Regions from separate parts of the Corynebacterium hindlerae genome, predicted to be linked through region 2. Evidence: riboswitches for the same ligand, from Rfam matches in the RefSeq annotation. Region 2 holds a riboswitch; the other holds the start of a gene.
The links. Region 2 has a riboswitch for thiamine pyrophosphate ahead of thiC (phosphomethylpyrimidine synthase ThiC). Riboswitches for the same ligand answer to the same signal wherever they lie in the genome.
Positions count from the first base shown of each region.

Region 1 (7,860 bases), 1.0 Mb from region 2:
CTGAAAAACCGCCCTGCAAACTGAAAAACCGCCCGTCAGGAAACCTCTCCTGCAACAAGCGCACAGCCGTCGCGGAACGAACACCGGATTGGCAATACACCGTGATCACATTACCCAAATAGGGTTCGACCACGCCCGGGTCCCGTTGCAGCACATCCAACGGAAACGGCGTCGCGCCGGGAATAATGCCAGACGAGGTTTCCTCTGGGGTACGGACGTCGATAAGCATGCCCTGCGGCGCAACAGTGGTCGGCACCGGCGTCGCGGCGGCACAGACCTGCGCCATATGCTCCAGCCCGGTCACCGGCGGCCGCCCCGGATCACGCGCGAACACCAAGGTACGCTGCGACAACGTCAGCGCATCGACAAGCAGCAGCTTACCGACGGCCACCTCCCCCACACCCGTGATCACCTTAAGAGTCTCAATAGCCAACATCGACCCCACCAGCCCCGCGAGCGCCCCGAACACGCCCCCCACGGCACAACTCGGCACCGCATCCGCCGGTGGAATGTCCGGAAAGAGGTCCCGGAGCATCGGTCCGTTATTCGGGTCGAAAACGGAGATCTGCCCCTCGAACTGCATGATCGTGCCCCACACTAGAGGAGTTCCGGTGAGTTCCGCGGCGTCATTGGAAAGGTAGCGGGTAGCAAAGTTGTCAGTTCCATCAATAACCAGGTCATGCTGGCCAAACAACTCCACAGCATTATCAGGAGTCAGCCGCGCCCGAATCGGCGTGACCTGCACAAATGGGTTCAACCGGGCCAAGGCATCCTTAGCAGAATCGACCTTAGGCCGACCAAGATCCGCCACCGTGTGGATGGTCTGCCGCTGCAGATTAGACTCCTCCACCACATCATCATCAATCACCGTCACATGGCCCACACCAGCCGCACCAAGATAGTTCAACACAGGTGAACCCAAACCGCCCGCACCGATAACCAGGACTTTCGCCTGCTTCAGTTTGAGCTGCCCTTCCTCCCCCACGCCGGGCAGTGTGAGATGGCGGGCGTAGCGGAGTTTCTCCTCCGCAGACAACCCGGTGCTGGATTTGGTAACGGAAACTGACTTTTTAGGGGCCATTTCGTCAGTTTGCTTTACCAAATCCGGCACCTACCATCTCACTAAAACTCGAACTCGCCTGCGCCAGCTTGCGTTTGGGGATTCGCCCGGCTTCGTAGGCTTGTCGTCCGGCGATGACGGCGTGTTTCATGGCGCTGGCCATTTGTAATGGATTGTGTGCTCGGGTGACTGCGGTGGCGAGGAGTACGCCTGAGCAGCCTAGTTCCATGGCGAGTGCCGCGTCGGAGGCGGTGCCGATGCCGGCGTCGAGGATGACGGGGATGTTGGCGCGTTCGACGATGAGCTCGATGTTGTGTGGGTTGAGGATCCCTAGGCCGGTGCCGATTGGGGCGCCGGCGGGCATTACTGCGGTGATGCCGACTTCTTCCAGGCGGCGTGCTAAGGCGGGGTCGTCGTTGGTGTAGGCGAATACTTCAAAACCCTTGAGTACTAGCTGTTCTGCGGCGTCGAGAAGTTCAACGGGGTCTGGTAGTAGGGTGTCTTCGTCGGCGATCACTTCCAGTTTGATGAGGTTGGTCTGTAGTGCTTCTCTGGCAAGTTCGGCGGTGAGCACTGCTTCGCGGGCGGAGTAGCAACCTGCGGTGTTGGGTAGTGCTCGAATGTTGTTGCGTTGCAGGAGGTCGAAGATGCCCATGCCGGTGGCTGGGTTGAAGCGTCGCATGGCTACTGTGGTGAGGCGGGTACCGGATTCCACCAGGGCTCGTTCCAAAGTGTCCATGGAGGTGGCGCCACCGGTGCCCATGATGAGACGCGATTCGGTTAAGAAATCCATCGGTTATCCTCCTTGAGCTGCGGTAACGATGTCAATGTCGCCTGACACCTCGGTGGTGCCCCATGCGCTGCGGGGTACTACGGCGCCGTCTACCGCCACCGCGACGCCGGCGTGCCTGCCAACGATCTCCTGCACCAGGTCCGCGATAGTCATTCCCGGGGCTGCTGTGTAGGGTTTCCCATTTACTGAAGTCACTTGTCTTAAGCTCCTTTGTTAAAGCGGAACGGGTCAATAGCTGCGGCAGTCGCTTCCGGCACCGGTACACCCAGCACAACATCAGTGGTGAGTTTCGCGCCAATCACTGATAGCAAAATGCCGTGCCTGAAGTAGCCGGTGGACACGGTGGCGCGTTCTGAGATCCGCCCGATCATGGGCACGTCATCGGGGGAACCTGGGCGGGCACGGCAGGTCATCTCTGTGATCGAACATTCCCAAATCCCGGGGATGAGGTGGTGGGCGTCGCGAAGCAGCTGATGCACTCCCTCAGCAGATACCCCGGGGCCGTCCTCGCGGGAGGTGGCGCCGAGGACGAGGGAGCCGTCGGCGCGGGGCACCACGTACACCGGGCGGCCACGGACTACGCCGCGGACGGTGCGGGTGACTAGCGGTTGTAAATATTCTGGCACCTCCAGGCGGAGCACGTCGCCATACACCGGACGTAGCGGCAGCTGAGGTACCCCCGCTATCTCGCAGGAGCGAAGGCCCGCCGCCACCACCACGTGGTCTGCGTCGAGTTCCAGCGACGTCACTTTTTCTCGCACCACATCGGGGCCCAAGAGGTGCAACAATGCAGCGCAGAACTTGCGGGGATCAATCTGGTGGTCGCCTGGAATGTGCACTGCTCCGACTACTCCGGGGCCTAAGCCTGGCTCCATGCTGCGGGCCTGCCGGGAAGAAATCGGGGCGACCTGGCCGATGTGTTCCTGCAGCTCAACGAGCTCGGTGAGGGTGACCCTATCGGCAGGATCTCCGGCGCACACGAGGGTTTCCGAGGTCAGGTAACCAATATCCATCCCCGATGCCTCGGCCACACGCTGCGCAAACTCGGGGTACAGCTCCTTCGACTGCTGCATCAGCGGATACAGCGTCGGCTGATCCCACACCACCTCAGACACGGGGGCCAGCATTCCAGCGGCCGCGAAACTAGCTTCGGAGACAGGCTCCGGGTCGTACACGGTGACGGTGTGGCCACGCTGGCGCAGCTCCCATGCAGTGCACAGGCCTACGATCCCGGCGCCGATTACGGCGATATGCATAATGTCCTTCCTACGGCGGCATTATCCGCATCAGGTCAGGTGGTCGGCCGATTGCTGGCCCTCTCAGCCCGGCGTTTCACGGGCTCCCACGGCAAGTACTCCTACTATAGGACTCATGGACCGGCAACGTCGACAACTTCTCCTGAAAAACTCCCGCCTCTACCTGTGCACCGATGCCCGAACGGACCGCGGCGATCTCCGCGAGTTTCTGCACGCCTGCTACGAAGGTGGTGCGGATATCATTCAGCTCCGCGACAAAAAAATCGAAGCACGCGCAGAAATCGGTGCGTTGGAAACGCTCGCGGAGGTCGCAGCGGAGCACGGCAAGCTGTTCGCAGCTAACGACCGGGCCGACGTTGCATTGCTTGTCGACGCCGACGTGTTCCACACCGGCCAAAAAGACCTGACTACCCAGCAGGCCAGGCGTGTGTTGGGCCCAGAGGTTTTGCTCGGGCGCTCCAATAATTCGGTGGCACAGTTTGCCGAGTCAATCGCCGACCCGGAGCTGGACTATGCGGTGATTGGTCCGGTGTGGCCGACCCCTACGAAGCCGGGGCGACCCGCGGTAGGGCTGCCAGTAGTAACCGAATGTGCCGAGGTAGCCGGGAATAAAACCTGGTTCGCGATCGGTGGAGTGAACGCCGCAACCGCTCCTAAGGTGGTGGATGCTGGGGCACGCAGGATCGTGGTGGTGCGCGCACTGACCGAGGCTGCCGACCCGGTAGCTGCGGCGCGAAAGTTGCGAAAAATCCTCGAAAAGTAACACGGAACTTGTTGGGAGGCATTCCCGACAACTCTTCGTGACTACATTAACTCTGACACGCCGCGCTGCCTTGCAGCAGCGTCAACGCGCTAGATATTTGCACGTCATCGCCGGGCTATTGGTGGGCCCTTTCATCGCCGTGGCCACACTCACCGGCCTGGTATATGCCTTCGCCCCCAGCATTGAACAGGTGGTTTACCACGACGCCTACACCGCCACCTCTACGCTTCCTGCCCGCAGTCTCGAGGAACAGGTCGCTGCCGCTCAGAAGGAATACCCGCAGCTTAAAGTGTCCGGGGTGCAGCGCAGTGACGACGCACGGGACACCACCCGCGTGCTGTTTGCCGACCCCTCCCTCACAAGCAGCTCTTATCGACGCGCCGTTTTCGTCGATCCCGGTGACCTCCGTATTACGGGCAACATGATTCAGTACGGCAGTTCCAACGCTTCCCCACTGCGAGCCTGGCTCTCTGAAGGACACAAGCAACTCTGGCTGGGCAAAGCCGGCCGATGGTACTCAGAACTGGCCGCATCCTGGTTGGGCGCCATTGCCATCTCGGGGTTGGTTCTGGCTCTTCGTTCCCGCGCATCCAAACAGCGCGCCTCCCGCTGGCACCGCACCCTCGGCCTATGGCTAGTACCCGGAATGCTGTTCCTCACGGTCACTGGGCTGACGTGGTCTGGTGTGGCCGGACAAAACATTGGCACAGTCCGTACGGAGCTGCAGTTGCGGGCACCTGCCATGGCTGTGAGCCCCGCAGCTGCCACGGATGTTTCGGGCTTGGATACTGCTGTGCGGGTGGCACGAGAAGATGGGTTGACCGGACTTGTGGAAGCGAAACCTGCTGGTGCGGGCACCTGGCAGGTGCAGGAATCGCGCGAACCCTACCGGCTCAGCACGGATAAAGTGCAGGTAGACACGAACACGGCAGAAGTAACTGACCGGGTGTTGTTCTCTGAATGGCCATTTGCTGCGAAACTGACCGAATGGCTCATCAATTTGCACATGGGGTTCTTGTTCGGGATCTGGTCGGAAACCGCATTGGCGCTGCTGGCCCTCGGAATTTTGGTAGTGACCGGGCTTGGTTACTACATGTGGTGGCGGGCCTGGCGTTCGGGCCGCAGCTGGGTACCGGCCCGCGGTGAGCGTTCCTGGGCATTGATCGCTGTGCTCATCGGCTACTCGATCGTCGCACCGCTGTTCGGCATCAGCTTGCTAGCGTTTGTTTTCCTCAACATGGTTGTCCAGGCACTGCTGAAAAAGCGCACTGCAGCTGAGGCATAAGAAAAGTGGCAGCGTTAGGATGCCACTTCACTGGAATAGTTATGTAAAGACGCCGAGCTTGCCGTACTTTTCTGCTAGCAGGTAGTAGACGGCAAGACGGCCATTCTTGGTGCCATCCTTCATCTTCTCGCCGACTTGCGTGATAGCCGCGTCGAGTGCCTCATCGGATTCGGTGAGGCCGAGCTTCTTCTTGAGGAAGTTTTCCCGAACCGTCTTCAGTTCCTCTTCGTCGGAGAAGGAAACGTAGGCGGCGTCGGCGTCAGTGAGGACGAGGCGGTAGTTCTTGAGCATCTTCTCCAGCACAGCATCGTCGGCGCTGGGAGCGTACTTCTTGACGTCTGCAATCCAATCTTTTGACATGTGGGGCTCCGTTCTTATCGGGGGTTGTTATACCCAATTTTAGTCCGGATCAAGCTCGAAGCTCCTTTAAATCCATTACAAATTAGTCAAAGAAAGGAAAGTGGATACTGCGGTGTGACTGTGTCGGGCTGCGAGCTCGCCGTCAATGTGGAAATCTTGGCCGGCTGCCGGTCCGCACAGGTCGGACACGGCGCGCAGTGACATCCACGGCACGCCAGCAGCGTAACAGGTTTGCGCCATCGCAGTGGTTTCCATGTCAGTGGCGATCGCCTCCGGGAAGCGGTCACGCGCCTCGGCCACGTTCGCTGCGGTGATGAACGCATCAGCAGACACTACCCGACCGGTCATAACCGGCACACCGAGATCTGGCACCGCAGCGGCGTCGTAGGAAATCGGCATGCCAGGCACCTGCCCTGGCTCGTATCCGAAGGCGGTGGCGTCGGCCATGGAGTAGATCGCGTTGGTTGCCACCGCGATCTGGCCCACCTCGATATCGGCGTGCAGGCCACCGCAGGTGCCGGCCGCAATCACCAGCTCCGCGGAATCTGCCAGCAGCAACGCCCGCGCCGTACCGGCTGCTGCATTGGCCAGCCCAATGCCCGTGACCGCGATCAAACGATCTGGGCCGAAGTGAAACTCCTGGTTAGCAATCTTCTCCACCCGGTGATCTGCGGGGAGTTCCGCCAGGAATGGAGCCGCCTCCATCTCCATGGCGCACTGGATGATGATCACTACAGGACCTCTTCCCATTCCGCGCGCTTGGCGAGGAATGTGCGTGCGGCGCTTTGCGCGTCGGTAAGCGAGTGGTTGGCGCCCCAACCGCACTGCACCTCGTTGGCGGCGGGCACTTCGGTTGCTTCCAGGATGTCGCCCAGGGTTGCTTCCAAAATGGAAAGGAATTCTGGCATCTCGATTCCCAAGGTCAGGGCGTAGAAACCGGTTTGGCAGCCCATTGGGGAGAAATCAATGAGCTTATCGGTGTGGTTGCGCATCAGTTCGGCAGTGAGGTGCTCCAGTGAGTGGATCGCCGGCATCTCCAGGTGGCCGGTGTTAGGCTGCGCGAAACGCACGTCGTATTTGATCAGCACATCGCCGCCGGGCAGCTCCTTGCGATCTGCCACGCGCACATACGGCGCCTTCACCTTAGTGTGGTCGAGGTTAAAGGACTCTACGTTCATCTTCATGGCCCTTAGTTTAGCCGGGCTTACCGACGGCCGAAGGTAGCGATCCTAATTCATAAAAACAGCCCGTTTTTACAAACTAACGCCCCTGGATCGCAGCCTTATTTATAAAAACACCGGGTTTTTACAAATAACAGATGTGCTACTGGGTTACAATTTGTGAAAAACCCGGGTTTCTATGAATAGGGGTGGCATGGCGTACCGGACTCTGAAGGCTCAGTTTCATGCAAAGGGCGAGCAAGGCGCGAATGAACTGTACCGGCGTCGGATCGACTCTGAATCAACTCTCAAGTGGGAGTTCCTCATCGGACAAGATCCTGCATTTTGTGTTTTGACACCGGAGCTGGTGCTGCTTCACGAGCGGGTCTTTCTTCTAGATAAGGCAATTTCTACCTTGTGGAGCCAGTTGCCACTCGGGGCGTCGGTAGGGTACCTCAACACGTTGTTAGTCAGAGAAATCGAAGCAACAAACGATATTGAGGACGTTCGCTCGACACGACAAGAGATCACTGAAGCCCTGAGAGCAAAGCTTGATGATGGTGGCAGCAAGAAGCGGTTTCAGGAACTGGCGCGACTCTATAAAGCACTCTTGGGACAGAAATATCCGATACCTCAAGACGCCAAGGGCATCCGAGTAATCTTTGACGCTGTCACTGATGGTGAATTAGAGACCGATGATCTGATCGAGGGTCCACTTTTCCGCTTGGGATCGACACACATTATGGGTGGTACAAAAGTGATACATCAGGGTCTGCCCGCAAGCGTCATTGAGTCTCGAATCGAAGACGTTATCGCAGTTCTCAACAGCACTGATGTCCCAGGACTAATAGCAGCGATGGTCAGCCATTTTATGTTCGAATACATTCACCCGTTCTATGACGGGAACGGTCGAACGGGCCGGTTCTTGATGGCACAAAAGCTGCAAACTGTTGTTTCCACAGGCTCTGCGCTCACCCTGTCATCCAGTATCAACGTGGCAAAGCATCGGTACTACAAAGCATTTGAAAATGCCGAGCACAAGCTGAACCGAGGGGATCTCACTCCCTTCGTGACTGAAATGCTGAACTTCCTATTGGAATCTCAAGGCGAGATGCTGAGAGATCTGGAAGCGAGGAAGCTCCTGTTTGATGACTTGTCAGAGCGGATTCATGGCAGGAACGCA
Region 1 covers NZ_CP059833.1:1,527,780-1,535,639, reverse strand. Annotated here, with positions in the region: gene moeB (molybdopterin-synthase adenylyltransferase MoeB) at 1-1,081, opposite strand, end outside; gene HW450_RS07550 (thiazole synthase) at 1,086-1,853, opposite strand; gene thiS (sulfur carrier protein ThiS) at 1,857-2,048, opposite strand; gene thiO (glycine oxidase ThiO) at 2,054-3,109, opposite strand; TPP riboswitch at 3,100-3,209, opposite strand; gene thiE (thiamine phosphate synthase) at 3,225-3,872, shown strand; gene HW450_RS07530 (PepSY-associated TM helix domain-containing protein) at 3,910-5,157, shown strand; gene HW450_RS07525 (DUF2853 family protein) at 5,197-5,517, opposite strand; gene mtnN (5'-methylthioadenosine/S-adenosylhomocysteine nucleosidase) at 5,593-6,249, opposite strand; gene HW450_RS07515 (S-ribosylhomocysteine lyase) at 6,249-6,701, opposite strand; gene HW450_RS07510 (Fic family protein) at 6,892-7,860, shown strand, end outside.
Region 1: linked by a shared signal. The riboswitch ahead of thiO (glycine oxidase ThiO) and the one ahead of thiC (phosphomethylpyrimidine synthase ThiC) in region 2 are both predicted to bind thiamine pyrophosphate.

Region 2 (7,860 bases):
CTGCCACCCCCTTTGTTGTTTATGGTGCTTACGCAGTCAACAAACAGATCAAGGAACGTCCAGAAACCGGCATGCTGTTGGGTGCTGCCGGTGCTTTTACCTTCGTGCTGAGCGCGTTGAAGATCCCGTCCGTGACCGGTTCTTCCTCCCACCCCACCGGCACTGGCCTCGGAGCGGTGTTGTTCAAACCACCGGTGATGGCGTTCATCGGTACCATTGTCCTGCTGTTCCAAGCAATTTTGCTGGCGCACGGTGGCCTCACCACCCTGGGGGCAAACGTGTTCTCCATGGCGATCGTGGGCCCGTGGGTAGCGTACGCGGTGTGGAAGCTCCTGGGATCCAAGTCCCCTGAGCTGGCCATGTTCTCCGCTGCATTCCTCGGCAACTTCGCCACCTACTGCGTTACCGCGCTGCAGTTGGCGGCAGCACACCATGCTGCTGGTTTCGCTAACGCCGCCGGAACCTTCCTGGCGCTGTACGCCCCAACTCAGGTGCCACTGTCCATCGTGGAAGGCATCGTGTCCGTGCTGATCTTCCGCAGCCTGCGTCAGATCGCGAAGAAGGAACTGACCGTTCTGGGCATCCCTGTGGCTGCCCCGAAGCGAGAGATGGTGGCAGCCTAAAATGAAGAACCTAGTTTTGGTCATCGTGGCCGGCGTTCTGATCATGTTCCCGATGTTCTTCAATTTCGGTGACCCGGACGCTGAAGAACAATTCGTGGGCACCGACGCGGGTGCGGAAACCTTGGTGGAAGAGGCTAACCCTGATTATGAACCATGGTTCGAATCTGTTGCTGGTGAACTGCCAGGAGAAGTGGAGTCCGGCCGGTTCGCGCTGCAAGCTGGTCTTGGTGCTGGCCTGCTCGGTTATGTCCTCGGTGTGTTCCGTGGCCGTACCCAGCGTGCTGAGGAATCTGCTGCTGTCTAAATGAATGCCCTGGAACTAGCCGCTGCTAGGAGCCGCTGGGCGCACGTGAATGTGGGCGAAAAAAGCCTGCTCATCGTACTGCTGTTTATTGCGATCTCGGTTTCCGGTATCAAACTCGCAGTGATCGCCGCTATCACCTTGGTGATGGCGGTCGCTGCTGGGATCAACTGGAAACTGTACCTGGGTCTGGTCGGGGCCCCGGCGACGTTCATCGCGCTGGGCCTCGGCCCGCTCATTTTCTCCATTACCTCCGGCGGGTTGATCATGGTCCCAGGAGGGGTGGCGCACGCCGGTGAGGTGTTGGCTAGGTCCGTGGTGGGCATGGGAATCACCATGTTGTTTGCGCTGACCACCCCGATGTCCGAGATCCTCATGTTCGCGCGTCGTCGGCACCTTCCGGAGTCGCTCGTGCACGTCACGGGCCTGATATACCGCCTGGTGGGTGCCCTGGTGGTGACGGCGAAGACGATGTGGGAGGCCCAGGCCGCCCGGCTCGGGCATAGCAGTACCCGCCGGTGGGTGGGTTCGGTTGCGGGCCAAGCAGCGTCGCTATTTGTGCTGTCCTTTGCCAGGGCTCGGGCGCTGCAAGAAGGATTGGAACTGCGGGCGGATCCCACCGCGATGAAAGTGCGTACTGTGGCGCGCCCCGTGAACTGGCTCCGTGCCTGCGGCGCCGTGATTGTGATGAGTTTATTATGTCTGTTCTAGAGACCCGTGACCTGACTTTTTCCCACGATCAGCCTGTGCTGAACGGGGTCGACCTAGCCGTGGCAGCGGGGGAACGCCTCGCGATCCTCGGTGCGAATGGCTCCGGGAAGTCCACGCTGCTCAAGCTGTTAGCGGGGGCGTGGCAGCCTCAATCTGGCACGGTTTTGCTCGATGACACGCCGATGGAGTACACCAGGCGCGGCCGGGACCATGTGCGCCGCAATGTGCAGCTTGTGCTGCAGGAACCCGATGAACAAATCTTCGCCACCACGGTTGCGGAGGACGTGTCTTTCGGCCCCGTGAACATGGGATTGGAGGAGTCGGACGTCGATAAGCGCGTGCGTGAGGCGCTGGCCACCTGCGAAATCACTGGCCTTGCTGACCGCGTCCCCCACCAGCTTTCCTACGGCCAACGCAAACTCGTGGCGCTGGCCGGTGCGCTGGCGATGCAGCCACGCGTCCTCCTTCTCGACGAGCCGACCGCCGGCCTCGACCCCGTCGCCTCCGACCGCCTGCTAGCCACGCTGCTGCAGCTTAACGACGCCGGAACAACCATCGTCATCTCCACGCACGAAATCGACTTCGCCTACGCTTTCGCAGCGTCGGTGGGAGTCCTCGTTGACGGGACGATCCGCTCTGGTGACCGAACCCTCCTTACCGACCCATCGCTGCTGGCCGCGGCGCGTCTGCGCCCACCGTGGGCGCCACTGGTATCAGAAAAAATCGGAAAAGCCGTCGAACGGGTGGAAGATCTATTAGGGTAGAGGGGCACATTCGTCACACGGGAGCGGAGCCGATTCTTCGCTGAGAGGACGCAACAAAACACGGAGCGTCGACCGTTTAACCTGTCCGGATAATGCCGGCGTAGGGAGGTTTAAATGATCACCACTGGACCCATTTACCGCAGCGAAAAGGTCTACCAGGAGGTGTCCTTCGAGGGACACACCCTGAAAATTCCAGCTCGACGCATCGGCCTCACGACTGGCGAACATTTCGACGTGTACGACACCTCAGGCCCGTACACGCTCGAAGATCCGCAGCTGGATCTGGAAAAGGGATTGTCGCCAGTTCGTACCTGGGAGCCAGCGGAAGCAGTACCGGCTTCCGAAGAGCACCCAGAACTTCGCGTTCAAACTCAGCTCGCGTGGGCGCGAGCCGGGATCATCACCCCGGAGATGGCATTCTGCGCGGCACGCGAGGGATTCTCGCCGGAGTTCGTGCGATCCGAAGTAGCCGCGGGGCGGGCCGTGATCTGCGCGAACCGTAAGCACCCGGAGCTGGAGCCGATGATCATCGGTAAGGCGTTCGCGGTGAAGATCAACGCCAACATCGGCAATTCCGCCGTCACCTCATCCATCGATGAGGAAGTGGAGAAAATGGTGTGGGCGACGCGCTGGGGCGCGGACACCATCATGGACCTTTCCACAGGCAAGGACATTCACGAAACCCGCGAATGGATCCTACGCAACTCCCCAGTACCTGTGGGAACGGTGCCGATCTACCAGGCGCTCGAAAAAGTTAAGGGCGACCCAACAAAATTGACCTGGGAGATCTACCGCGACACCATCATTGAACAGTGCGAACAGGGCGTCGACTACATGACCGTCCACGCCGGCGTACTCCTGCGCTACATCCCGCTGGCCGCCGACCGCGTCACTGGCATCGTCTCTCGCGGCGGCTCCATCATGGCTGCCTGGTGTCTGAAAGAGCACCGCGAATCCTTCCTGTACGAAAACTTCGCCGAGCTCTGCGACATCCTCGCTCAGTATGACGTCACCTTCTCCCTCGGCGACGGTCTGCGTCCAGGTTCCATCGCGGACGCCAATGACGAAGCTCAGCTGGCAGAACTGCGCACGTTGGGCGAACTGACTCTCATCGCGCGCTCCCGCGGCGTCCAGGTCATGATCGAAGGCCCCGGCCACGTTCCGATGCACAAGATCCCAGTCAACGTCGAATGGGAAGAGGACTGGTGCCACGGCGCACCTTTCTACACCCTGGGGCCCCTGGCGACAGACATTGCACCAGGCTACGACCACATCACCTCCGCGATCGGCGCTGCGATCATCGGCCAGGCTGGGACCGCGATGTTGTGTTACGTCACCCCGAAGGAACACCTCGGGTTGCCGAACCGCGATGACGTGAAGGTCGGCGTTATCACCTATAAGATCGCCGCCCACGCGGCGGACCTGGCGAAGCAGCACCCGCGTGCCCAGGAGCGAGACGATGCGCTGTCTCGCGCGAGGTTCGAATTCCGCTGGCATGACCAGTTCGCGTTGGCTCTGGATCCGGACACCGCACTGTCTTATCACGACGAGACCCTCCCAGCAGAGCCTGCGAAGACGGCGCATTTCTGCTCGATGTGTGGTCCGAAGTTCTGCTCCATGAAGATCTCGCAGGATGTGCGGGACTATGCGGCGGAGCATGGGCTTGAGACTGTGGAGGCCATTGAGGCGGGCATGAAGGAGAAGTCGGCGGAGTTTGCTGAGTCGGGTTCTCGCGTGTACTTGCCGGTGGTGGAGAGCTAGCAGATATCGGGTGGGCTGAGCTGTTTTTGGCTCTAGCCCGACCGGAACTAACTAACTGTGTTTTTTCCTACAAAACTCTTACGTTTATTTACAGTAATGAGCAGCCAATTTTATTATTTGAGGGTCATCGTTTCTCTCAACTAGGAAAGGCTCTCTCGTGGAGTTTGTTTTCTACAGTTTGTGTGCAATTGCACTCGTTCTGGTGTTATTCAAGCCAGAAAAAGAAAAGCTGGCATTCAGCTTGTTGGTCGGATCATTTGCATTTTCTGTGCTGATGTTCTTCATGGCTTCTGCTACGTCAATTGTTCCGGCGGTGAACCTGTAAATGTTCGATGCAAAGGTTTTCCGTTTTATTCTGGCCGCAGCGGTCTTTATTATCATGGCGTTTCCGGTGGGCGTCGCAAACATCTACCTAGGCTTTATTAATGGTGAATCCCCGTGCATCCTCTGTGGTAACGAGCGCTTTGGTATGGTCCTCATCGGGGCCTTGGGGGTATTTATCCTGCGCTACGGGGCACGTATGCGCTACATGGTAACTCTCCTGTTGGTGGCCTTCTATTATCTGTACACCACGGTGCGCCACTGGGGTGGACGTGCTAATGCTGACCTTGGTCAAGGGTTTGGTGACGCCGTGTTGGGTGTTCACACCTACACCTGGGGCATCCTGGTGTACTGGGTTGTGATTGGTGTTCTCGCGGTTGGTTTCATCTTTATCGGAAAAGATAAGGTGCTGGCGCAGGAATTTATTTCCACTGAGGTGAACGTAAAGAAATTCTCTCCCGCCACTAAATTTGTGACCATCGTCGCCATTCTTATTACGTGCACTAACTGTCTTCAATTTCTCATTGGTAATGGTATTCCTCCCTATGCGGGGGCAGGGGATCCGGCGCGGTTCACTTTTAATATTGCACAAACCGCGAAATACTGGGATAAGGAGCATCAGTATGAATCTCTTGGTGACATTCGGCTACACAAATTTAATGCACCCGACCCGCATAAAGGTATTGAGTTTGATACCAGCCCACTAGTAGGAAAAGAAACCTTGGAGCTGGCCGGTACTCAGGAGATCGGTTTCCCCGTCGCAGGCTTCCGTGGAAAAGGTCGTGCTGCTGGTATCGCCTATGATTCCGACAATGACAAGTTTGGTCTGGTCTCCTCCGATGGTGGCTTTTACTACACTGACGAGAATTTTAAAGAGTACTCCTCGTTTGCCCGGGTGGACGTTCCTAATGGCTCCGATATTCACAACACCGTAGATGCGGCCTACTTTAAACCAGGCGGTTTGGTTGCGATTGCGCAGAACAAAACGATCTACGGTGCTGTGATTCAAGATGAAGTGGATGAGAAGATTGCCTGGAAGGATTTCACTGATACTTCAGGCGACATCATGCCGATCTTCGACTCGAAGGGGCGTCCGGAGCTGCGGACTATTCGGGCTCGGATGGCCTACACGTTGTCAGTCGCTTCGGAAAGCACGGCAGACACATTTGTCACTCTCAGTGTTCCGCATGAGCGCTCTAAGCAGGTGGTTATATCGGAGTTTTCTAAAGCGGACAACAAGCTGATCCGGGAAGGGGTGTTGGACGCCGAAGGGGTGTATCCGGTGGGTGCAGACCTGCACGACGGACTCCTGTATGTCCTGTCTAAGGAACACAACAGTCTCTTAACCATTGATATTGCGGACTTTAGTGTGAAAGAGATTCGAAACCTGCCTGAGCTTGGCGATGTTCGCGACGTGGCGGTATCCGGAAAGAGCGCCTTTGTGCTTGCACACGATGGTGACCGTGATTTAGTTCATGAGCTAAAGATTTCCTAGAAAATCTGCACGTTAACGCGCCCCGGCTCACTAGGGTGGGGTGCGTTAGTTGTCTTCGGTCAGCCTGCGGCCGTTGGATCTTCGGGCTTGCGGGCTGTTGTTTCTGTGGTGTTTTCCGGCGCTATCGACCAACACGGGGTATCTACTGAGCACCATTGCGATGTGTGCTTCGATGGCGCTGTCGTCGTTCCAGCCGTGGTGTTTCGGGCAGAGTGGGGCGAGGTTGTCGATACTGGTTGGTCCGCCTCGCGCCCACGGTACGACGTGGTGGGATTCGCAGCGGCTGATCGATTCGTTGCAGCCTGGGTAAGCGCAGCATCCATCTCGGGAGAACATTGCCAGACGCTGGTAGAAGGTGGCTGATCGGCCGGCTGTTACTAGCTTTTTCACTGCGCCGTGGTGATCGTGGACCACGATGTAGTCAACGATGCGGTGGCCGTCGAGCAGTTTGAGGTCGAAGAGGGTGAGGTCGATGCCGACGTGGCTGCCGAACTTCGCTTCCCAGTTGAATTCGTGTTCTTCGGTGACGCCGATGACGAGGGAGCAGTGCCCGACCTGGTCGATGCGGGTGGCGGAAGCCCAGCGCAACACTTGGAAGAAATTGTCTGCGTGTCGTTGGGCTACGGTTCGGTTGTCGTCTTTGCGTCGGTCCTCGGTGGCCTGTTCCGCGCGCCAGGCGTCATCCATGAGTGATTTCAGGAGTGCGGCGTGGGCCGCTGGTGCGTAGCCGTGGAAGCTGCAGCCACCGTGCTCGTCTTGTTCGCGTAGCTGGAAACGGCGCTGGTTGTAGGCTTCGTGTGGATCCTTGGCCAGGCGCCGGTTTTCTTCGCGGACAAGTTTCTTGGCGTAGGCGTGTGTTGCCTTGGGGGAGGACTCGGCGGCGGAGGCTGCGGCGAGGTTGTAAATCTCGGTGCGCCGTTTGGATGCTGAGCTTAGTTTCTCTAGAGCCGACAAAATGAGGTCTTGGTGCTCAACTGGGACACCTTCCCCCCAGGGATTCAGGGAGCGTCGGTGAATGCGGCGGGCTTCGCTAGCCGACACCCCAGCACGTTCCAATTTGTTGCGCTCATACCCCGAAGCCATGTCTGTTTCGAGCCGGGCAATCAGCTCCTTGATCTCCAGCAATGCGGGGAAATGTTCGAAAGGCTCACCGAAGTCAATGGAGTGTTGAAGTAACTCCTTGACCTGGGTAAGTGTTGAAGATTCCCCGAATTTCATACCCCCATTCTATCCCAGCAAGGATTAGAACACAAGAGCTAATCGAAACTTTTTGTGCGGGGCCAGAGCGAGAGGGAGACTAGTAGGCCGGCAAGTGTGGCGATGGTCCACCATAGAAAAAATGGGCTCGTAGCAACCCAATCCACGCTGGTCATGCAAACGAACCCAGCGATCAATGCAACGACCGCCGCATTCAACAAAGAGCGTCGCTTCCAGAAGTACAGTTCAAGGACGAGCCAGCTGACTATAAAGACAGGAACTAAGACCACTGCAGCATCCTTTCTCCCAAGATATCGACGCTTGCTGGAGTGTTGGTGTTCACGAAGGTAACTCGCTTTCCGTTGGGGTCGAATATCAACATCGTTCGATAACCTCCAGTACCGCCGTTGTGCCACATTCCGGCTTCATCGTGCACCCAGACGTAAGGGGGCACTCCAACAGAACGCACATGTGCGGCAAACAGTGCCATGTCGTGGGCGGTGGAGCGGATGGCGCCAGCAGGGGCATAGCCGTCCATCTCCCAGTTCGCGGCCACGCGGCCACGGCCATTTAGCCCGTGCGGTGCATCAGCGGCGCTACCAATCAAAGCAACGTAAGACTCAGACATGCCTAGCGGTGTGAAGATATCTTGTTGCACCATCTCTTCCCATGTTCGGCCGTCTTTGG
Region 2 covers NZ_CP059833.1:2,575,398-2,583,257, forward strand. Annotated here, with positions in the region: gene HW450_RS12395 (energy-coupling factor ABC transporter permease) at 1-623, shown strand, start outside; gene HW450_RS12400 (energy-coupling factor ABC transporter substrate-binding protein) at 625-927, shown strand; gene HW450_RS12405 (CbiQ family ECF transporter T component) at 928-1,635, shown strand; gene HW450_RS12410 (energy-coupling factor ABC transporter ATP-binding protein) at 1,623-2,399, shown strand; TPP riboswitch at 2,407-2,523, shown strand; gene thiC (phosphomethylpyrimidine synthase ThiC) at 2,514-4,160, shown strand; gene HW450_RS12420 (hypothetical protein) at 4,318-4,485, shown strand; gene HW450_RS12425 (disulfide bond formation protein B) at 4,486-5,976, shown strand; gene HW450_RS12430 (HNH endonuclease signature motif containing protein) at 6,022-7,194, opposite strand; gene HW450_RS12435 (serine hydrolase domain-containing protein) at 7,454-7,860, opposite strand, start outside.